Regions from separate parts of the Bacillus sp. N5-665 genome, predicted to be linked through region 1. Evidence: a T-box and tRNA genes for the amino acid it is inferred to sense, from the RefSeq annotation. Region 1 holds a T-box; the other regions hold tRNA genes.
The links. A T-box is a leader RNA that pairs with one kind of tRNA and senses whether it is charged. The one in region 1 lies ahead of proS (proline--tRNA ligase), so its partner is inferred to be a tRNA-Pro.
Positions count from the first base shown of each region.

Region 1 (5,459 bases):
CACCAGCACTAAAAGAATATCCTCTGTATAACTCTCCATCTATAAAAATCGCTCCTCCAATACCAGTTCCAAGAGTAAGCATAATAAAATTTCTTTTTCCGTTTCCAATACCTTTCCACTTCTCACCCAAAGCTGCACAATTCACATCATTTTCAACGGATACAGGAACTTGTAATACCTCTTGCAATCTATCAATAATAGGAATAGTCGCGTAGTTCGGAATATGCTCCACCCCTCCCGTTACAACTCCTTTATGAATATTAACAATTCCCGCAGTACTAATGCCAATTCCCGAAATTGTATGTTCATTCATTAATTTTCGGGATAGAAGAATAAGTTTTTGAATGATTTGTTCCCCACCCAAATGAATTTCTGTTGGAACTGTTTTATGCTTTAGTACTGTTCCTGTTTCTGAAACAATTCCATATTTAATTTGTGTACCACCAATATCAAATGCAATATATTCTTTCATCTGCTGTCACTTCCTCTACTGTAATGAGTGTAAAATTCTCACTGCTCTACTATTTATAAAGTGAAACTTTAATCAGTGGGGTTTTGTTCATCCCCCACCTAAATTCTTTGCTTTCGCTGAATTTTCAGGTGGGGTTCTTACTACCCGTCAAATAGCGGGATAAAGAGTTTACATTAACTCTTTTCTCTCTTCAAAAATACACCACCTTTTTCTATATATAGTTTTTTTTGCATAAAACTCTTTTTCCTAAGAAATATTACAAAAGGATGTATTTTAGATGGAATATTAATTTCTTAGGAGGAAAACAATGACGAAAATCTTCATTTTAGCATCAACACTCTCTTTATCTTTTTTTAGCGGTTTAAATATCGGTAATGCAGCAACGGAAAACTTCTCTCCAGCAGCAAACGCAATTGTACAAAATAACGATCATTTAGCAGAAGGCAACTCAAAAGATAATAATAAGCCACCAGGAAACAGTGGCTCTCAGGACGATAGTGGTTCTGGTGGCAATGGTTCTGATGGCAGTGGTTCTGGTGGCAATGGCTCCGGCGGCAACGGTTCTGATGGCAGTGGCTCTGGTGGCAACGGTTCTGGCGGCAACGGTTCTGGTGGTAACGGTTCTGGTGGCAACGGTTCTGGTGGCAACGGTTCTGATGGCAGTGGTTCTGGCGGCAACGGTTCTGGTGGCAACGGTTCTGATGGCAGTGGTTCTGGTGGCAATGGCTCCGGCGGCAATGGCTCTGGCGGCAACAGTTCCGGTGGTAACGGTTCTGGTGGCAATGGTTCTGGTGGTAACGGTTCTGATGGCAACGGTTCTGGCGGCAGTGGTTCTGGTGGCAATGGCTCCGGCGGCAACGGTTCTGATGGCAACGGTTCTGGTGGCAGTGGTTCTGGCGGCAGTGGTTCTGGTGGCAATGGCTCCGGCGGCAACGGTTCTGATGGCAACGGTTCTGGTGGCAGTGGTTCTGGTGGCAATGGTTCTGGTGGCAATGGTTCTGGTGGCAATGGTTCTGGTGGTAACGGTTCTGGTGGTAACGGTTCTGGCGGCAATGCTTCTGGTGGTAACGGTTCTGGTGGTAACGGTTCTGGTGGTAGCGGTTCTGGCGGCAGTGGTTCTGGTGGCAATGGTTCTGGTGGTAACGGTTCTGGTGGTAACGGTTCTGGCGGCAATGCTTCTGGTGGCAACGGTTCTGGTGGTAACGGTTCTCAAGGTGGTAACCGTGTTAAAGGCGATAGCAGTTCTCAAGGTGGTAATGGCTCTCAAGGCGGCAACCGCGTTAAAAGCGATAGTAGTTCTCAAGGTGGCAACGGATCCCAAGGTGGTAATGTAAAAGATAATGTGAAAAAAGAAGGCGATAAGTTACCTAATACGGCAACGCATTATCCTGCATCTATTTTAATGGGACTTTCAACATTCCTAATCGGTATGTTACTATTTATTCGCCGTAAAAACGCAAAATAAAAACACATCCTTCCATCTAAAACATACATGAAACAAATTGCAAAACTAAAAAGGACTTTGGATTGCATTTTATTATGCAGCCCAAAGTCCTTTTTATCATCTATCAAAAAAGCATTAATACGCTTTTCCCCAATACACCATTTGTTTAGCTTCTTTACCACAACAAATACATTGGTCAGCTAAATGCTCTTGCTCAAAAGGCATACAGCGAGAAGATACTCCAACTTCTTCTTTTAGTTTCTCTTCACAAGCTAATTCTCCGCACCACATTGCCTTAATAAATCCTTGCTTTTCATCAGCTACTTTTTTCATCTCTTCGAAATTCGTCGCACTATACGTATTCTCATCGCGAAATACTTTTGCTTTATTAAATAAAGAATTATGAATTTCCTCAAGTAGTGCTGGAATACGTTTTTCTAATTGATCCATTGATATAAATTCTTTTTCTTTCGTATCTCTTCTAACAAGTACAACTTGATTCTTTTCAATATCTTTAGGACCAACTTCTAATCGAATTGGAATGCCCTTCATTTCATACTCATTAAATTTCCAGCCTGGTGTTTTATTACTAGCATCTATTTTTACTCGTGCAACCTTTTGAATATGTTCTTGTAACTCTGTTGCTTTCGCTAAAACTCCTTCTTTATGCTGAGCAATCGGCACAATAACAACTTGTACTGGTGCGACTTTAGGAGGCATTACAAGACCATTATTATCGCTATGAACCATAATAAGTCCACCTATCATTCTTGTTGATACACCCCAAGATGTTTGGTGTACATATTGCCACTTACCGTTGCGATCTAAAAATTTAATATCAAATGCTTCAGAGAAATTCGTTCCAAAGTTATGGGATGTTCCTGTTTGAAGTGCTTTCCCATCATGCATTAAACTTTCGATCGTATAAGTTGCCTTTGCTCCTGCAAACTTTTCTTTTTCTGTTTTTTGCCCTTTAATTACTGGTATTGCTAAGTAATCTTCACAGAAAGAAGCATATAGATTTAAAATATGTAACGTTTCAGCTTGCGATTCTTCTGCTGTTTCATGAATTGTATGACCCTCTTGCCATAAGAATTCCGTTGTACGAAGGAATGGTCTCGTTGTTTTCTCCCAACGAACTACTGAACACCACTGATTATATAGCTTTGGCAAATCATTATAGGATTGCACAATTTTTGAAAAATGCTCACAGAATAAAGTTTCAGATGTAGGCCGTATACAAAGTCTCTCCGCTAATTTTTCATCCCCGCCATGTGTCACCCATGCTACTTCAGGAGCAAATCCTTCTACATGATCCTTCTCTTTTTGCAATAAACTTTCTGGAATAAACATTGGCATATATACATTTTCATGACCAGTTGCTTTTAACTTTTCATCCATAACTTTCTGCATATTTTCCCATAAGGCATAACCGTACGGGCGTAGAATCATACATCCTTTTACACTTGAATAATCAACAAGTTCTGCTTTTTTTACAATATCTGTGTACCACTGTGCAAAATCCTCTTCCATCTTCGTAATCGCCTGTACTTGTTCTTTTGCCATAGTCAATCTTCCTCCTTTTGAAAATACCAAAAAGCCCGCGTCCCTAAATAGGGACCGAGCTTTGCCGGCGTTACCACCCTGATTCATGCACAAAAAATTGTGCATGCTCTCTTTTTGATAACGGGAAATTCCCGCTGCATATGCAGAACGCAAAGGTAGGTTCCATATCGCCTTTTTAAAAATCTTTCAGCCTGGCGGATTCTCTCTCTGCTAAAAAGGTTGAACATGTACTAGTCCTTTTTCATCGTTATAACGAAATAAATTTGTTGATTATCATAATACAAATTCTTTTTTAAAACAATAGCTAATTTTCTCATTTTTATATATTCTTTTCATTTTCTGCAGTTTTATACGTAGCTTTTTCGCGAGATTTTTACCAGTTGATGTGCAATCATACCGATAAGTGTACCAAGTAGAACGAAGAAACCAATAAATCCATATCCCATTCCTTCCCATCCACCAATCACCATCATTGTAACCGGAAAGGATGCTAAACACAGAAGTATTAAACTAAGTGCAAATATAATATCGAACTGTTTGTTTGGAAACCGTTTCTTTAGTAAATACGAAATAGCAAATACAAGGATAATCGTAATTCCGCCAATGATGTAAAAGATACTAAATCCATCTAGCCAATCCATAGTATTCCCTCCTTCCATTCATTCCCTTATACTTAATTATATGTTTAATTTTTCTGAAAATAAATAATAAATTTTTACCTAGAAATATATTTTTATTACTAGGTATTAATAGTAATATATAAGAATAGGTTTTATATAATCAGGAGGGAACTTTATGGATAAAGCATTAACAAATCACGTCATTATTTTATCTTTCGATTGCTTATCAGCTTTAGATTTTCCTATATTACAAAAACTCCCTAATTTTCAAACATTAATAAACAAGGGCGCGATGGCAAGAAAAGTGGAACCTATTTATCCTTCTGTAACATATCCAAGTCACTCAACAATCGTTACTGGAAACTACCCTAATAAACATGGCGTAGTTAGCAATACGTTACTTCAACCTGGACGCGAGTCACCAGATTGGCATTGGTACCGAAAATCCATTAAAGGAACAACGTTATACGATGAAGCACATAAAGCAAATTTAACGACAGCTGCCCTTCTATGGCCTGTTACCGGCAGAGCAAATATTGATTACAATTTACCTGAAATTTTTCCAAATAGACCGTGGCAAAATCAAATTTTAGTTTCATTATTTAGCGGTAGCCCGCTATATCAATTAGATTTGAATCAGCGTTTTGGTCATATAAGAAATGGCTTATCACAGCCTGAACTCGATGATTTCGTACTTGCTTCTGCTGTGCATACAATCCAGACGAAGAAGCCTAATGTCATGTTTGTACATTTCACCGATTTAGACACTCAAAGACACTATCACGGCTTTGAATCTAACGAAACAATAGCTGCTATCCATAGACATGATGAACGGCTAGGAAAAATTATTCAAGCTTTAAAAGACAGTGACCTATACGAAGAAAGTACAATTATCGCTCTCGGTGATCATAGCGCTTTAAGTGAAAACAAAGCCATTCAATTAAATGTACTATTTCATCAAAAAGGGCTTATATCTATAAATTCAAAAGGAAAATTAGTAGACTGGAAGGTCTATTGCCAAAGTTGCGACGGCTCTGCCTATGTATATGTGAAGGACAAAAATGATACGGATACAATTCGAAAAATACAACTACTACTTGAAGAGTTACTTCAAAATAAACAAAACGGTATTGAATTTATGCTTCATGATGAGGCTGCAAAAGACTGCGGTGCAGATGGTAATTGTTTATTTATGTTGGAAGCACAAGAAGGATATTATTTCACTGAAAACTATACAGGCGATTTTATAAAAGAAATTACTGAAAAAGATGTTACGCCTAGTAAAAAATATACATTTGGTACGCATGGATACTCTCCAACAAAACCTAACTATGAAACAATTTTTATCGCTGCTGGG
Region 1 covers NZ_CP093325.1:5,088,406-5,093,864, forward strand. The annotation lists gene MNO09_RS28710 (ROK family protein) at 1-472, opposite strand, end outside; gene MNO09_RS28715 (cell wall anchor protein) at 780-1,937, shown strand; gene proS (proline--tRNA ligase) at 2,052-3,482, opposite strand; T-box leader at 3,529-3,736, opposite strand; gene MNO09_RS28725 (YesK-like family protein) at 3,830-4,123, opposite strand; gene MNO09_RS28730 (alkaline phosphatase family protein) at 4,278-5,459, shown strand, end outside.

Region 2 (5,459 bases), 1.0 Mb from region 1:
GGCGGGAGCCATTGAAACCGGAGCGCTAGCTTCGGTGGAGGCGCTGGTGGGATACCGCCCTGAATGTATTGAAATTCTAACCTACGGGTCTTATCGACCCGGGAGACAGTGTCAGGTGGGCAGTTTGACTGGGGCGGTCGCCTCCTAAAGTGTAACGGAGGCGCCCAAAGGTTCCCTCAGAATGGTTGGAAATCATTCGTAGAGTGCAAAGGCATAAGGGAGCTTGACTGCGAGACCTACAAGTCGAGCAGGGACGAAAGTCGGGCTTAGTGATCCGGTGGTTCCGCATGGAAGGGCCATCGCTCAACGGATAAAAGCTACCCCGGGGATAACAGGCTTATCTCCCCCAAGAGTCCACATCGACGGGGAGGTTTGGCACCTCGATGTCGGCTCATCGCATCCTGGGGCTGTAGTCGGTCCCAAGGGTTGGGCTGTTCGCCCATTAAAGCGGTACGCGAGCTGGGTTCAGAACGTCGTGAGACAGTTCGGTCCCTATCCGTCGTGGGCGTAGGAAATTTGAGAGGAGCTGTCCTTAGTACGAGAGGACCGGGATGGACGCACCGCTGGTGTACCAGTTGTTCTGCCAAGGGCATAGCTGGGTAGCTATGTGCGGAAGGGATAAGTGCTGAAAGCATCTAAGCATGAAGCCCCCCTCAAGATGAGATTTCCCATAGCGTAAGCTAGTAAGATCCCTGAAAGATGATCAGGTTGATAGGTTCGAGGTGGAAGCATGGTGACATGTGGAGCTGACGAATACTAATAGATCGAGGACTTAACCATATAATATGAAGCAATGTTATCTAGTTTTGAAAGAATATAAAAAACTTGTTGACTTTAAAAGTTAAATAAGTTATAATGATTCTTGTCTTAAATGAATACAGTCTGGTAATGATGGCAGAGAGGTCACACCCGTTCCCATACCGAACACGGAAGTTAAGCTCTCTAGCGCCGATGGTAGTTGGGACCTTGTCCCTGTGAGAGTAGGACGTTGCCAGGCAAATGGAGGATTAGCTCAGCTGGGAGAGCACCTGCCTTACAAGCAGGGGGTCGGCGGTTCGATCCCGTCATCCTCCACCATTTAGCCGACTTAGCTCAATTGGTAGAGCAACTGACTTGTAATCAGTAGGTTGGGGGTTCAAGTCCTCTAGTCGGCACCAGAAAATCATGGCGGTTGTGGCGAAGTGGTTAACGCACCGGATTGTGGCTCCGGCATTCGTGGGTTCGATTCCCATCAGTCGCCCCATTTTTTCTTTGAATAATTAATATGCGGGTGTGGCGGAATTGGCAGACGCACTAGACTTAGGATCTAGCGCCTTTGGCGTGGGGGTTCGACTCCCTTCACCCGCACTTTTAATAAAATAACTCATACATGTCTTGCGGAAGTAGTTCAGTGGTAGAATACAACCTTGCCAAGGTTGGGGTCGCGGGTTCGAATCCCGTCTTCCGCTCCAATTTTCAATATGACATGCCGGGGTGGCGGAACAGGCAGACGCACAGGACTTAAAATCCTGCGGTGGGTGACCACCGTGCGGGTTCGACCCCCGCCCTCGGCACCATATGCGCCCGTAGCTCAATTGGATAGAGCGTTTGACTACGGATCAAGAGGTTAGGGGTTCGACTCCTCTCGGGCGCGCTTTTATTAACGGGAAGTGGCTCAGCTTGGTAGAGCACCTGGTTTGGGACCAGGGGGTCGCAGGTTCAAATCCTGTCTTCCCGATTTTCCAAAAACACGGGGCCTTAGCTCAGCTGGGAGAGCGCCTGCCTTGCACGCAGGAGGTCAGCGGTTCGATCCCGCTAGGCTCCACTTATTTTAATATCTTTTATGGCGGTGTAGCTCAGCTGGCTAGAGCGTACGGTTCATACCCGTGAGGTCGGGGGTTCGATCCCCTCCGCCGCTACCATAAAGGACCTTTAGCTCAGCTGGTTAGAGCAGACGGCTCATAACCGTCCGGTCGTAGGTTCGAGTCCTACAAGGTCCACCACTAAAGCTTTATATCTCGGAGGTATACCCAAGTTCGGCTGAAGGGATCGGTCTTGAAAACCGACAGGCGGCGAGAGTCGCGCGGGGGTTCGAATCCCTCTACCTCCTCCATTTTTTCTAAATTAAATATTTTATCATCGCGGGGTGGAGCAGCACGGTAGCTCGTCGGGCTCATAACCCGAAGGTCGCAGGTTCAAATCCTGTCCCCGCAACCAAATGGTCCCGTGGTGTAGTGGTTAACATGCCTGCCTGTCACGCAGGAGATCGCCGGTTCGACCCCGGTCGGGACCGCCATTTTTTACATAAAGGCTCGGTAGCTCAGTCGGTAGAGCAGAGGACTGAAAATCCTCGTGTCGGCGGTTCGATTCCGTCCCGAGCCACCATTTTGAAGTCGCAAGCCGACTTAGCTCAACTGGTAGAGCAACTGACTTGTAATCAGTAGGTTGGGGGTTCAAGTCCTCTAGTCGGCACCACTTTCAAAATGAGCCATTAGCTCAGTTGGTAGAGCATCTGACTTTTAATCAGAGGGTCGAAGGTTCGAATCCTTCATGGCTCACCATTTACAATTTAATGCGGGTGTAGTTTAGTGGTAAAACAAGAGCCTTCCAAGCTCTGGTCGAGAGTTCGATTCTCTTCACCCGCTTTTCAATTATGGGCCTATAGCTCAGCTGGTTAGAGCGCACGCCTGATAAGCGTGAGGTCGATGGTTCGAGTCCATTTAGGCCCACCATAATTATTCCGCAGTAGCTCAGTGGTAGAGCTATCGGCTGTTAACCGATCGGTCGTAGGTTCGAGTCCTACCTGCGGAGCCATATTATAGAGAAGTACCCAAGTGGCTCAAGGGGCTCCCCTGCTAAGGGAGTAGATCGCGAACGCGGTGCGAGGGTTCGAATCCCTTCTTCTCTGCCAGAATTGGCCCGTTGGTCAAGTGGTTAAGACACCGCCCTTTCACGGCGGTAACACGGGTTCGAATCCCGTACGGGTCATACTAAAAGAGATAGCATAATCTGCTATCTCTTTTTTGTTGTGTAAAAGTGGACTTTTGATAGTCTGCTTTTTTTTATGGATTTCTTGTGGCATTAGTGCTTGATAGTAATCATTGCAATAAGTTGTAGGAGATTTATATATACACTTATTTTTGCAACCTTTTTATTCTCTCATTCGACTATATTAGTAAAGGGAGGAAGAAATAAAAATGGACATAGCCTATCTAGTAAAACAAGCGACAAGAGGAAATGATCAAGCATTTGAACAACTTATTACTTTTGTTCGCCCAAAACTATATCGAACAGCTTATTCTTATGTAAGAAATGAACAAGATGCACTGGATATATACCAAGAAACAATTTATGAAGCATATCTTTCATTGAGAAAGTTAAAAAAGCCGGAGAAATTTCAAAGTTGGATTACTAAAATTCTTGTTTTTAAATCCATTGATTTTGTAAGAAAATCCTCTAGACAATTTCTTGCGAATGATGAAATGTTTTCTAATTTATGTGCAGAAGAGAGCATGAATAAATTAGAGCAATCGTTGGATTTAATCGAGGCATTTAATTTCTTAGATCCTACTTACAAAACTATTATTGTATTAAGGTATTATCACGATTTATCTATTAAGGAAGTTGCTGAGATTCTTAATTCTCCAGAAGGAACCGTAAAATCTCAATTACATCGAGCAAAGCAAGCCTTACGCCCCATTTTAAAGGAGGGATATAGTTATGAATAAAGAAGAATTTAATCACCATATCAATGATATTCCTATACCAGAAGATAGGTTAATTCAAAGAGAAAAAACAGCCGTGCTTCAAGCTAAGAAAAATCAATACCGTAGAAAAAATACAATGAAGTATTCTAGTCTTGTTGCTTGTGGAATATGTGTTTCTCTCTTAGGTTCTGGATTCATTTCTCCTACTATGGCAAAGACATTATCGAGTGTTCCAGTTATAGGCTCCATTTATGCACAATTTAATGATATTGCTTCTGATAAAATTGAAAAGGATGAGCTTGCTACATCAATTGAGAGACAAGATAACCATAGTGGTTTAACGATGAATGTGAAAGAGGCTGTTTACGATGGTGGACGTTTAGTGGTCACGGTGGAATACAAAGGAGAAAACCCTATTTCCAAAAGTAATGAAGAGAAAGCTGGATTTAGTTATGTAACCATTAATGGGAAAGAAGTTAGAGCTGCAATTGGTTCTACTTCACAGAAGTCAAAAGGACAAAACACTATTATTGAGCAGCATGAATTTACTCTGGCTAATTACGGTGAATTTGGTGATAAAATTGATGTTTCCGTCCATGGGAAAGATTTATTTGGACAAATAGGAACATGGAACGTAGCATTTCCTCTTACAAAAGTTGAAAGTGAGATTCGTAAATTCACTCCTAATATAAAAACATTAACGAAAGATAATCTGTATGCATTAATAGTAGATCAAGTAACCTTTTCGTCACTTTCAACGAGGATTGATTTGACCTTTGATTATCCAAAAGAAATGGAAGCTAATGATAGCTGGCCAGCACTCGATTATACTGTCACTGATGATGAAGGAAGAATCTACGAAGGAGTCAGCTTGCAAGTTGGTAGCACGGGACTATACGGACACCATATTGTTTTAGCTCTTCCACCAATGGATAATCCTCCAAAATCCTTAACAATTGAACCTACGTATCTTAGTGGTCTAAATGCTACATTAAAAAATGGAGGTGCTGAAGATTTGAAAACGACTGTGTTGCTACGATAATTGAAGAGACTTGTTAGGTTCCCATGTCTATTGACTGTTAATAAGTGATGGTATGTTAATTTGACGTGTATGGAAAAAATATCGCTATCCAGCTAAGAGAAATTTGTATCTATATAATCAAAAGACGCTATTCTTTTTGTAGAAGTATACAGAAATGGTGGCGTTTTTATGCTGCTATCATTGTCGAGTTTTGTCGGTAAGTCGATATATTGTAAAAATCGCTGATATATTTGGAGTTGCGGTTGATATATTCCGAAAATCGCTGATATAATTTCAATTACCAAAAAAACCTTTTCACAATCTAAAGAAAACGCCTCCATTGAGATTGATTTCATACTTGATTTAATAACTTTACACTCTATGTGAAAAAGTTCACAAATAGGTCATAATTTGTGAAGTAATTCACAATAATACGTGCTACAATATGAATGTAAAGAAGTTAAACAACATTAAATTAGTATTTTAATTAATTACTTAAACAATCATAAAAAAATAGATGTGAACAATAGAGAGGGGAAATTAACATGAAAAAAGGTATCAATCGTGTAGTATTAGTAGGAACAGGAGCTGTAGGTTGTAGTTACGCTTACTCAATGATCAACCAAGGTGTAGCTGAAGAATTCGTACTTGTAGATGTTAATGAAGCAAAAGCAGAAGGGGAAGCAATGGACTTAAGCCATGCGGTACCATTCTCTCCATCACCAACAAAAGTTTGGAGCGGTAGCTATGCA
Region 2 covers NZ_CP093325.1:580,386-585,844, forward strand. The annotation lists rRNA gene MNO09_RS05200 (23S ribosomal RNA) at 1-780, shown strand, start outside; rRNA gene rrf (5S ribosomal RNA) at 882-997, shown strand; tRNA gene MNO09_RS05210 (tRNA-Val) at 1,002-1,077, shown strand; tRNA gene MNO09_RS05215 (tRNA-Thr) at 1,082-1,157, shown strand; tRNA gene MNO09_RS05220 (tRNA-His) at 1,168-1,243, shown strand; tRNA gene MNO09_RS05225 (tRNA-Leu) at 1,267-1,347, shown strand; tRNA gene MNO09_RS05230 (tRNA-Gly) at 1,377-1,451, shown strand; tRNA gene MNO09_RS05235 (tRNA-Leu) at 1,468-1,556, shown strand; tRNA gene MNO09_RS05240 (tRNA-Arg) at 1,560-1,633, shown strand; tRNA gene MNO09_RS05245 (tRNA-Pro) at 1,644-1,717, shown strand; tRNA gene MNO09_RS05250 (tRNA-Ala) at 1,732-1,804, shown strand; tRNA gene MNO09_RS05255 (tRNA-Met) at 1,825-1,901, shown strand; tRNA gene MNO09_RS05260 (tRNA-Ile) at 1,906-1,982, shown strand; tRNA gene MNO09_RS05265 (tRNA-Ser) at 2,000-2,092, shown strand; tRNA gene MNO09_RS05270 (tRNA-Met) at 2,120-2,196, shown strand; tRNA gene MNO09_RS05275 (tRNA-Asp) at 2,200-2,275, shown strand; tRNA gene MNO09_RS05280 (tRNA-Phe) at 2,289-2,364, shown strand; tRNA gene MNO09_RS05285 (tRNA-Thr) at 2,379-2,454, shown strand; tRNA gene MNO09_RS05290 (tRNA-Lys) at 2,465-2,540, shown strand; tRNA gene MNO09_RS05295 (tRNA-Gly) at 2,554-2,624, shown strand; tRNA gene MNO09_RS05300 (tRNA-Ile) at 2,635-2,711, shown strand; tRNA gene MNO09_RS05305 (tRNA-Asn) at 2,719-2,793, shown strand; tRNA gene MNO09_RS05310 (tRNA-Ser) at 2,800-2,890, shown strand; tRNA gene MNO09_RS05315 (tRNA-Glu) at 2,896-2,967, shown strand; gene MNO09_RS05320 (sigma-70 family RNA polymerase sigma factor) at 3,177-3,707, shown strand; gene MNO09_RS05325 (DUF4179 domain-containing protein) at 3,700-4,728, shown strand; gene MNO09_RS05330 (L-lactate dehydrogenase) at 5,253-5,459, shown strand, end outside.
Region 2: it encodes a tRNA-Pro, which carries the amino acid that the T-box ahead of proS (proline--tRNA ligase) is inferred to sense. The anticodon was not compared.

Region 3 (5,459 bases), 180 kb from region 1:
GGGAAGGTTCTATATATTGATGTTATTTATCCGCATCCACCTGTTCGTAAATATGAAGATGCAAAAACGAAAGTTCTTTCTATTATAGATAAATATCAAGTTGAAATGATTGCGATTGGGAATGGTACAGCTTCTAGAGAATCGGAAGAATTTATAGTTGATGTATTACAAAATGTGAAACAAGAAGTCTTCTATATTATTGTGAACGAAGCTGGTGCGAGTGTGTATTCGGCCTCTGATTTAGCTCGTGAGGAATTTCCGAATTTACAGGTTGAAGAAAGAAGTGCTGTTTCTATTGGGAGACGTCTGCAAGATCCACTTGCTGAACTTGTGAAGATTGATCCTAAATCAGTTGGGGTTGGACAATACCAACATGATGTATCTCAAAAGAGGTTGAATGAATCATTAACATTTGTAGTAGAGACGGCAGTTAACCAAGTCGGTGTGAATGTAAATACAGCTTCAGTTGCGTTATTGCAATATGTTTCGGGTTTATCGAAAACTGTTGCGAAAAATATTGTGGCAAAGCGTGAAGAAGAAGGGAAATTTACAAAACGAACAGACTTAAAGAAAATACCGCGTCTAGGTGCGAAGACATATGAACAATGCATAGGTTTCTTACGTATATTAGAAGGGGCAAATCCGTTAGATCGAACGGGTATTCATCCAGAACAATATAAAAATGTTGAATTGTTATTGAAGAGTCTAGGGTTATCAAAAGATGACGTAGGGCAATTGCAATTACAAAAGAGCTTAGAAGAAGTGGAGATTTCTAAGTTATCGCAAGAAACGGGAGTTGGGGAGCCAACGTTAGTTGATATTATAGATGCGCTCATTAGTCCAGAGCGAGACATGAGGGATGAGTTGCCTAAACCGCTTCTGAAAAAAGGGATTTTGAAATTAGAAGATTTAAAACGTGGTATGGAACTGGAAGGAACAGTTCGTAACGTTGTTGATTTTGGTGCTTTTGTTGATGTAGGTGTAAAACAAGATGGTTTAGTACATATTTCTAAACTAAGCAAACAGTATGTGAAGCATCCGTTAGATATTGTATCTGTCGGACAAATCGTAAAGGTATGGGTAGATGATATTGATACGAAAAAAGGTCGCGTTGCACTATCCATGTTGCCGATAGAATAGTAAGAGAAGAGAGCAGATGAAACTGCTCTCTTTTTTTATGGGATAAAACGTGTAATGGATTATGAGCTTTGATGTATTTTGCTATAATAAAACCAGCATTCATTTAGTAATTTAATTTGATACCGGTTTTTTTCAAAATATGCGCGTTGCATTTGTTTTTTTAGCCACGTAGGCATAGGAATCCCTCCTTGTTTAATCCTACTCTCAAAAATCTAAGGTACTATTGATGAGAGGTTGGTGAGTGGATTTCTATTCATGCTATATTTTTAGAAACCACGCTTCTTGAATGAGGATGGGTATATGTACTATTTAATATATGTATAAGGGAGGAGAAAAGTGTAAAAATATTTTTTAGTTTAGGAGGAATGAGAGTGGATGAGCAAGAAATACAGCGTCTGGTGGAAGAAGTATCACTACAATACTTCGGAATGCCATTTTTACATAGAGCTATGTTCAATAGTAGGTTGCGTACAACTGGTGGACGTTATCTATTGAATACACACAATATTGAACTGAATTATCGATATTACGAAATGTATGGGAAAGAAGAGTTAGTCGGAATCATTAAACATGAGCTTTGTCATTATCACTTACATATTACAGGAAGGGGCTATAAGCACCGGGATAGAGATTTTCGTGAATTGTTAAAAGAAGTTGATGCGCCACGCTTTTGTAAACGAATAATTAATGAAGAGAAGGAAAAAAAGGTTTATACGTATGAATGTATGGGCTGTTTGCTTCAATATGTAAGAAGACGTCAAATAAATACAAAAAGATATGTCTGCGGAAAGTGTAAAGGGAAACTGAACCTGATAAAGAAAACATCTTGACAGTGAAAACGCAATCCAGTATATTATAAACATGTCACGTTTGTACAAGATGTTGTGAAAAAACATCTTGACTTACGATAAGAAATTTTATAAGATACAAATTGTCATTATTATTCCGCAGTAGCTCAGTGGTAGAGCTATCGGCTGTTAACCGATCGGTCGTAGGTTCGAGTCCTACCTGCGGAGCCATACAGAGAAGTACCCAAGTGGCTCAAGGGGCTCCCCTGCTAAGGGAGTAGATCGCTAACGCGGTGCGAGGGTTCGAATCCCTTCTTCTCTGCCATACATACTGGCCCGTTGGTCAAGTGGTTAAGACACCGCCCTTTCACGGCGGTAACACGGGTTCGAATCCCGTACGGGTCACCACTTCGGAGGATTAGCTCAGCTGGGAGAGCACCTGCCTTACAAGCAGGGGGTCGGCGGTTCGATCCCGTCATCCTCCACCATATAAATTATATAAATAGTATCATCGCGGGGTGGAGCAGCACGGTAGCTCGTCGGGCTCATAACCCGAAGGTCGCAGGTTCAAATCCTGTCCCCGCAACCAAATGGTCCCGTGGTGTAGTGGTTAACATGCCTGCCTGTCACGCAGGAGATCGCCGGTTCGACCCCGGTCGGGACCGCCATTTTAACTTCTGCTATTTGGCAGTTGTTTTTTATTGGGCATTATGTTACAATAACATTTGTCTTTGAAAAGAAGATAAATATTTCGATGGGCTATAGCCAAGCGGTAAGGCAACGGACTTTGACTCCGTCATGCGCTGGTTCGAATCCAGCTAGCCCAGCCATTTACGAGCCATTAGCTCAGTTGGTAGAGCATCTGACTTTTAATCAGAGGGTCGAAGGTTCGAATCCTTCATGGCTCACTTTTGTTTTTTCCGCGCGGTCGTGGCGGAACGGCAGACGCGCTAGGTTGAGGGCCTAGTGGGGGAAACCCCGTGGAGGTTCAAGTCCTCTCGGCCGCATCAAAAAATCTTTCAAAAAAGTACTTGCATTTGAAAATGTAGTATGATAAGATAATCGAGTCGCCAAAATACAACGACGAAAAAACATCATGAATAAGCGCCCGTAGCTCAATTGGATAGAGCGTTTGACTACGGATCAAGAGGTTAGGGGTTCGACTCCTCTCGGGCGCGCCATAACGGGAAGTGGCTCAGCTTGGTAGAGCACCTGGTTTGGGACCAGGGGGTCGCAGGTTCAAATCCTGTCTTCCCGACCACGCGGGTGTAGTTTAGTGGTAAAACAAGAGCCTTCCAAGCTCTGGTCGAGAGTTCGATTCTCTTCACCCGCTTTTAGTTCTTTGAAAACTGAACGAAACAAACAACGTGAAACGTCAATTTTTATTTTTAGATGCTAGACAAACTAACTTTATTGGAGAGTTTGATCCTGGCTCAGGATGAACGCTGGCGGCGTGCCTAATACATGCAAGTCGAGCGAATGGATTGAGAGCTTGCTCTCAAGAAGTTAGCGGCGGACGGGTGAGTAACACGTGGGTAACCTGCCCATAAGACTGGGATAACTCCGGGAAACCGGGGCTAATACCGGATAATATTTTGAACTGCATGGTTCGAAATTGAAAGGCGGCTTCGGCTGTCACTTATGGATGGACCCGCGTCGCATTAGCTAGTTGGTGAGGTAACGGCTCACCAAGGCAACGATGCGTAGCCGACCTGAGAGGGTGATCGGCCACACTGGGACTGAGACACGGCCCAGACTCCTACGGGAGGCAGCAGTAGGGAATCTTCCGCAATGGACGAAAGTCTGACGGAGCAACGCCGCGTGAGTGATGAAGGCTTTCGGGTCGTAAAACTCTGTTGTTAGGGAAGAACAAGTGCTAGTTGAATAAGCTGGCACCTTGACGGTACCTAACCAGAAAGCCACGGCTAACTACGTGCCAGCAGCCGCGGTAATACGTAGGTGGCAAGCGTTATCCGGAATTATTGGGCGTAAAGCGCGCGCAGGTGGTTTCTTAAGTCTGATGTGAAAGCCCACGGCTCAACCGTGGAGGGTCATTGGAAACTGGGAGACTTGAGTGCAGAAGAGGAAAGTGGAATTCCATGTGTAGCGGTGAAATGCGTAGAGATATGGAGGAACACCAGTGGCGAAGGCGACTTTCTGGTCTGTAACTGACACTGAGGCGCGAAAGCGTGGGGAGCAAACAGGATTAGATACCCTGGTAGTCCACGCCGTAAACGATGAGTGCTAAGTGTTAGAGGGTTTCCGCCCTTTAGTGCTGAAGTTAACGCATTAAGCACTCCGCCTGGGGAGTACGGCCGCAAGGCTGAAACTCAAAGGAATTGACGGGGGCCCGCACAAGCGGTGGAGCATGTGGTTTAATTCGAAGCAACGCGAAGAACCTTACCAGGTCTTGACATCCTCTGAAAACCCTAGAGATAGGGCTTCTCCTTCGGGAGCAGAGTGACAGGTGGTGCATGGTTGTCGTCAGCTCGTGTCGTGAGATGTTGGGTTAAGTCCCGCAACGAGCGCAACCCTTGATCTTAGTTGCCATCATTAAGTTGGGCACTCTAAGGTGACTGCCGGTGACAAACCGGAGGAAGGTGGGGATGACGTCAAATCATCATGCCCCTTATGACCTGGGCTACACACGTGCTACAATGGACGGTACAAAGAGCTGCAAGACCGCGAGGTGGAGCTAATCTCATAAAACCGTTCTCAGTTCGGATTGTAGGCTGCAACTCGCCTACATGAAGCTGGAATCGCTAGTAATCGCGGATCAGCATGCCGCGGTGAATACGTTCCCGGGCCTTGTACACACCGCCCGTCACACCACGAGAGTTTGTAACACCCGAAGTCGGTGGGGTAACCTTTATGGAGCCAGCCGCCTAAGGTGGGACAGATGATTGGGGTGAAGTCGTAACAAGGTAGCCGTATCGGAAGGTGCGGCTGGATCACCTCCTTTCTATGGAGAATTGATGAACGCTGTTCATCAATATAAGTTTCCGTGTTTCGTTTTGTTCAGTTTTGAGAGAACTATCTCTCATATATAAATGTATGTTCTTTGAAAACTAGATAACAGTGTAGCTCATATTTTTTTAATTTTAGTTTGGTTAAGTTAGAAAGGGCGCACGGTGGATGCCTTGACACTAGGAGTCGATGAAGGACGGGACTAACGCCGATATGCTTCGGGGAGCTGTAAGTAAGCTTTGATCCGAAGATTTCCGAATGGGGAAACCCACCATACGTAATGGTATGGTATCCTTGCCTGAATACATAGGGTAAGGAAGACAGACCCAGGGAACTGAAACATCTAAGTACCTGGAGGAAGAGAAAGCAAATGCGATTTCCTGAGTAGCGGCGAGCGAAACGGAACATAGCCCAAACCAAGAGGCTTGCCTCTTGGGGTTGTAGGACATTCTATACGGAGTTACAAAGGAACGAGGTAGACGAAGCGACCTGGAAAGGTCCGTCGTAGAGGGTAACAACCCCGTAGTCGAAACTTCGTTCTCTCTTGAATGTATCCTGAGTACG
Region 3 covers NZ_CP093325.1:5,272,997-5,278,455, reverse strand. The annotation lists gene MNO09_RS29585 (Tex family protein) at 1-1,140, shown strand, start outside; gene cmpA (cortex morphogenetic protein CmpA) at 1,200-1,316, opposite strand; gene MNO09_RS29575 (SprT family protein) at 1,512-1,970, shown strand; tRNA gene MNO09_RS29570 (tRNA-Asn) at 2,085-2,159, shown strand; tRNA gene MNO09_RS29565 (tRNA-Ser) at 2,163-2,253, shown strand; tRNA gene MNO09_RS29560 (tRNA-Glu) at 2,262-2,336, shown strand; tRNA gene MNO09_RS29555 (tRNA-Val) at 2,341-2,416, shown strand; tRNA gene MNO09_RS29550 (tRNA-Met) at 2,441-2,517, shown strand; tRNA gene MNO09_RS29545 (tRNA-Asp) at 2,521-2,596, shown strand; tRNA gene MNO09_RS29540 (tRNA-Gln) at 2,684-2,758, shown strand; tRNA gene MNO09_RS29535 (tRNA-Lys) at 2,764-2,836, shown strand; tRNA gene MNO09_RS29530 (tRNA-Leu) at 2,853-2,935, shown strand; tRNA gene MNO09_RS29525 (tRNA-Arg) at 3,033-3,109, shown strand; tRNA gene MNO09_RS29520 (tRNA-Pro) at 3,113-3,189, shown strand; tRNA gene MNO09_RS29515 (tRNA-Gly) at 3,191-3,261, shown strand; rRNA gene MNO09_RS29510 (16S ribosomal RNA) at 3,339-4,890, shown strand; rRNA gene MNO09_RS29505 (23S ribosomal RNA) at 5,037-5,459, shown strand, end outside.
Region 3: it encodes a tRNA-Pro, which carries the amino acid that the T-box ahead of proS (proline--tRNA ligase) is inferred to sense. The anticodon was not compared.

Region 4 (5,459 bases), 310 kb from region 1:
CATCTAAGCATGAAGCCCCCCTCAAGATGAGATTTCCCATAGCGTAAGCTAGTAAGATCCCTGAAAGATGATCAGGTTGATAGGTTCGAGGTGGAAGCATGGTGACATGTGGAGCTGACGAATACTAATAGATCGAGGACTTAACCATATAATATGAAGCAATGTTATCTAGTTTTGAAAGAATATAAAAAACTTGTTGACTTTAAAAGTTAAATAAGTTAAAATGATTCTTGTCTTAAATGAATATAGTCTGGTAATGATGGCAGAGAGGTCACACCCGTTCCCATACCGAACACGGAAGTTAAGCTCTCTAGCGCCGATGGTAGTTGGGACCTTGTCCCTGTGAGAGTAGGACGTTGCCAGGCAAAATGGAGGATTAGCTCAGCTGGGAGAGCACCTGCCTTACAAGCAGGGGGTCGGCGGTTCGATCCCGTCATCCTCCACCATATATGTCGGAGGGGTAGCGAAGTGGCTAAACGCGGCGGACTGTAAATCCGCTCCTTCGGGTTCGGCAGTTCGAATCTGCCCCCCTCCACCATTCTTAATTAATGGGCTATAGCCAAGCGGTAAGGCAACGGACTTTGACTCCGTCATGCGCTGGTTCGAATCCAGCTAGCCCAGCCATTAAGAGCCATTAGCTCAGTTGGTAGAGCATCTGACTTTTAATCAGAGGGTCGAAGGTTCGAATCCTTCATGGCTCACCATTTTAACAAAATATGCGGGTGTGGCGGAATTGGCAGACGCACTAGACTTAGGATCTAGCGCCTTTGGCGTGGGGGTTCGACTCCCTTCACCCGCACTTTTAATAAAATAACTCAAACATGTCTTGCGGAAGTAGTTCAGTGGTAGAATACAACCTTGCCAAGGTTGGGGTCGCGGGTTCGAATCCCGTCTTCCGCTCCAATTTTCAATATGACATGCCGGGGTGGCGGAACAGGCAGACGCACAGGACTTAAAATCCTGCGGTGGGTGACCACCGTGCGGGTTCGACCCCCGCCCTCGGCACCATATGCGCCCGTAGCTCAATTGGATAGAGCGTTTGACTACGGATCAAGAGGTTAGGGGTTCGACTCCTCTCGGGCGCGCTTTTATTAACGGGAAGTGGCTCAGCTTGGTAGAGCACCTGGTTTGGGACCAGGGGGTCGCAGGTTCAAATCCTGTCTTCCCGATATTCCCAAAAACATGGGGCCTTAGCTCAGCTGGGAGAGCGCCTGCCTTGCACGCAGGAGGTCAGCGGTTCGATCCCGCTAGGCTCCACTTTATTTATTATATGTCTCGGAGGTATACCCAAGTTCGGCTGAAGGGATCGGTCTTGAAAACCGACAGGCGGTGAGAATCGCGCGGGGGTTCGAATCCCTCTACCTCCTCCATTTTCTTTTTAAATGGTTTAGATACATATAATAATAAAATTTTTGTTTTTTCCTTCATGGAGGTATACCCAAGTTCGGCTGAAGGGATCGGTCTTGAAAACCGACAGGCGGCGAGAGTCGCGCGGGGGTTCGAATCCCTCTACCTCCTCCATTTTTTAAAAACATTATATTGTCGCGGGGTGGAGCAGCACGGTAGCTCGTCGGGCTCATAACCCGAAGGTCGCAGGTTCAAATCCTGTCCCCGCAACCAAATGGTCCCGTGGTGTAGTGGTTAACATGCCTGCCTGTCACGCAGGAGATCGCCGGTTCGACCCCGGTCGGGACCGCCATTTATGTTGGCTCGGTAGCTCAGTCGGTAGAGCAGAGGACTGAAAATCCTCGTGTCGGCGGTTCGATTCCGTCCCGAGCCACCATTTTTTTATGCCGACTTAGCTCAATTGGTAGAGCAACTGACTTGTAATCAGTAGGTTGGGGGTTCAAGTCCTCTAGTCGGCATCCTTTAGGGGCATAGTTTAAAGGTAGAACTGAGGTCTCCAAAACCTCCAGTGTGGGTTCGATTCCTACTGCCCCTGTAAAAGTGTATGGGCCTATAGCTCAGCTGGTTAGAGCGCACGCCTGATAAGCGTGAGGTCGATGGTTCGAGTCCATTTAGGCCCACCATATATTATTCCGCAGTAGCTCAGTGGTAGAGCTATCGGCTGTTAACCGATCGGTCGTAGGTTCGAGTCCTACCTGCGGAGCCATGGCCCGTTGGTCAAGTGGTTAAGACACCGCCCTTTCACGGCGGTAACACGGGTTCGAATCCCGTACGGGTCATAAAAAAAGAGTCAGCATATTGCTGACTCTTTTTTATTTTGTGGAATCCTCCTTTATCAACTGATTTTCCTGAAATAAATAAAGGGATTTAGGAAAAGCTATGGTATGTATAAAAAGGAGGAGACAAAAATGACACGAGTGAGAGATTTTATGAGTACTCATGTTGTACATTGTACACCGCTAGACAATGTATATGAGGCTGCTGTAAAGATGAAAGAAGAATCGATTGGATTGATTCCAGTTGTTGAAAATGAGCAAGTTGTTGGGCTTGTTACGGACCGAGATTTAGTTGTTCGTGGGATTGCTGAGAAACATCCTGGATCTAATAAAATTACAAATGTAATGACAACAAACATTGTTTCAGTTTCTCCAGATGATTCTATTGAAAAAGCTACAGAGTTAATGGCACAGTATCAAATTAGACGATTACCAGTAGTTGAGAGTGGTCAACTCGTGGGGATGCTAGCACTAGGTGATTTAGCTATAAGAGAATCGGCAGATGATCAAGCTGGATTTGCTTTAAGTGAAATCTCGGAGCATACGGAATGAAGAGAGTCGTTCATTAGTGGGATAAGTTACGTATAAAAATCAGATGCATTATTCTAGTATATATGGATTAAACTAATATGTTAGCATGATGTATCTGAGACATTATATAATATAAGTATACAGTTAGTAATTTCGACAGTTTTTTAAAATTTGTCATTCCTAATTTTAAATAAGAGAAAAAATGATATACTGATAGATATAAGTATTATGAAAGATTTTGAATATAACAATATTCATTGTTAATGATGTAATAATGGATTAATATTTCCTATGTAGACAAAAGGGAAGGGGAATTATATGAGGGCTGTACAGCGCGATCCAAATTGGAATTTGGTTACAGATACATATATAGAACCAAATAATTTCGCTGAATTATTTTCTTTGCTTGTACCTTGTCATCCAAAAGGTGAAGGGAAAGAACGGACTATATTAGTGTGGAAAGAAAAAGAATTTTATAAAGAAGAAAATTTAGCGGCATTTATCGTATATGGAATGGATAAAGTAAAGAATTTGCCGCAGTTTCATAAAGATGAAATTCCAACTCTAGTACGTATTCTTCGCTTATGCCAAGAGATTGGTTGGTATGAAGAAGCAAATACATTTATGATAACTCAAGGACTAGCTGAGTTTGTTCACACTTCATTGGAATATGAAACGTGGGATCTGTTGACGCAAGCGGTTGCTTTAAACTATTTAATTATTAAATATCGTATGGGTGAATTGACTGATGGGGATGTAGAAATTTGGGATAGGGTTAAATTTAATGAGAAATGTATAACGGATTGTAAACAACTATTATCTCATAAAGAAGTATTGGAATTTACATTCTTTTATATGTGTAAGAGAGCTAAATTACTATCAAAAGAGCAATTAAATAGTGATATGATGAGTCTAGCGATGTATTGTAATACGTTTGTGTATGACTTATACACACATGACTTATTACGAAAATATCGTAAGTGTACAGACTTCCTATCATATTATGGACCTAGTCAAGCGGTGTTAGCTTGTCAAAGAGCTGTACTTTCTCAAATTTCAGATCGATTAGACCCATTGAAAACTACTCATGTAGATGATTATTTATATGTAATGAAAGAAATGATGGAGCATATGACGATAGGGATAATGGATCGATATGATCATTTTATCGGAAAGTTATTATCATATGTGCCATTTTTCGAAATGATTCAAGTTCCGCAACATGCATATTATTGTGAAGAATTACTGTATATTTGTAAGGGCATTGAATATAAAGAAGAAATATTACGCAATTATATATTTATACAATTACATGATTGTTTACCATCATTCTTTAAACTATTTCTTAAAAATAAGCGTTATGCAACGATTCATGACATTCTGTTCTATTGGTGTGATGATGAACAAAGAATGAGTTTAGAGAAAAAATATAATCTTAGCTTTATTTATGAAAAATATGCTTGTGGATAAAGAGCATTTTCTATATAAAAAATTTATATAAATTAAAAAGGATCTCAAGTTTATGTGAGATCCTTTTTTTTATTAGTAAAGCAAGGAGAACGCAATTAAGACGAGAAATAAAATTCCATAAAGGAGAAATTGTGCCGTATTGCTTCCTTGTATACCAAAAAAAGTATTTATTTTTGTGTATAAATTCAATATATATTTTAGCGGATTATCTTTGAAAGATCGGTACACAATGTCTCCTCTTTCTAAGCTTTTTGTTCGTGTTTTTTGTTAGTAGGGACATGAATGTATCTAGCTATGAATAATAAAACAGCCATAAAGAATACAGGAAATACGGTAGATAAATAAAAACCATTACTAATAATATTTGTTATTAGGGCACTTAATAGAAAGATGGCATTATATATATGGGCAATTTTTTGTTTTAATTGTACTTGAAAGGATTCCATCATAATTTCTAAAGCAACAAAAGCAATGATAATAGATAAAAATACAGTGTTTGTATTGTAAATGATTAAACAATAGATTAAACCTAAAAAGGCGAAGTATTCAATTAAGAGAGGTATATTGATATTGCGTTGCATACAATTTACCTAACTAAATATGGCAGTGGGTTTACTGCATTTGTTTTTTCAAAATTCCATTCTCCATTGTGTAATTCAAAATGAAGATGTTGCCCGTATGAATGACCTGTGTTTCCCATATGACCTACTAATTGTCCAGCTTGTACTTGATCACCAGCTTGTACAGTGCGATCTTTCATGTGTGCATAGACTGTTGTATATAATTTCCCGTTTATTTGATGGGCGATGAACACAACATTGCCATAGCTAGCTGAATAATATGATTTCACAACTTTACCTGCAGCTGCCGCCTGGATAGAGACATTACCTTGAGCTGCAATATCTATACCATAATGCATTTGTTCCCAGCGTATATCAAAGGTTGAGCTAATTCTTCCTTGAGTAGGGAATTTGAAAACTGCTGGAATGGAAGTAGTTTGAGCCGTTTGAGCTTGTGATTGATTTTGCATCACATAATGTTTTGCTACGTATCCGTATCCTGTGCCAAAACGAATTTTATACCAAGTTCCTACAGTTTCCACTACTTGTATTTGTGTACCATTTTGTAATGAACCAAGTAGTGCACTACTTGTACTAGCGTTGCCACGTACATTAAGTTTAGGTGTTGCAACTGTGTATTTCGTATTATTTTGAACTGTGATGCCTTTTACTAAAGGCTGTGAACCATTAGCCACAAATGCTTTTTGTACGTAAC
Region 4 covers NZ_CP093325.1:4,780,805-4,786,263, reverse strand. The annotation lists rRNA gene MNO09_RS27320 (23S ribosomal RNA) at 1-148, shown strand, start outside; rRNA gene rrf (5S ribosomal RNA) at 250-365, shown strand; tRNA gene MNO09_RS27310 (tRNA-Val) at 371-446, shown strand; tRNA gene MNO09_RS27305 (tRNA-Tyr) at 455-538, shown strand; tRNA gene MNO09_RS27300 (tRNA-Gln) at 550-624, shown strand; tRNA gene MNO09_RS27295 (tRNA-Lys) at 629-704, shown strand; tRNA gene MNO09_RS27290 (tRNA-Leu) at 719-799, shown strand; tRNA gene MNO09_RS27285 (tRNA-Gly) at 829-903, shown strand; tRNA gene MNO09_RS27280 (tRNA-Leu) at 920-1,008, shown strand; tRNA gene MNO09_RS27275 (tRNA-Arg) at 1,012-1,085, shown strand; tRNA gene MNO09_RS27270 (tRNA-Pro) at 1,096-1,169, shown strand; tRNA gene MNO09_RS27265 (tRNA-Ala) at 1,185-1,257, shown strand; tRNA gene MNO09_RS27260 (tRNA-Ser) at 1,278-1,370, shown strand; tRNA gene MNO09_RS27255 (tRNA-Ser) at 1,429-1,521, shown strand; tRNA gene MNO09_RS27250 (tRNA-Met) at 1,544-1,620, shown strand; tRNA gene MNO09_RS27245 (tRNA-Asp) at 1,624-1,699, shown strand; tRNA gene MNO09_RS27240 (tRNA-Phe) at 1,708-1,783, shown strand; tRNA gene MNO09_RS27235 (tRNA-Thr) at 1,793-1,865, shown strand; tRNA gene MNO09_RS27230 (tRNA-Trp) at 1,872-1,942, shown strand; tRNA gene MNO09_RS27225 (tRNA-Ile) at 1,954-2,030, shown strand; tRNA gene MNO09_RS27220 (tRNA-Asn) at 2,039-2,113, shown strand; tRNA gene MNO09_RS27215 (tRNA-Glu) at 2,115-2,186, shown strand; gene MNO09_RS27210 (CBS domain-containing protein) at 2,316-2,735, shown strand; gene MNO09_RS27205 (DUF3965 domain-containing protein) at 3,033-4,184, shown strand; gene MNO09_RS27200 (hypothetical protein) at 4,427-4,765, opposite strand; gene MNO09_RS27195 (SH3 domain-containing protein) at 4,771-5,459, opposite strand, start outside.
Region 4: it encodes a tRNA-Pro, which carries the amino acid that the T-box ahead of proS (proline--tRNA ligase) is inferred to sense. The anticodon was not compared.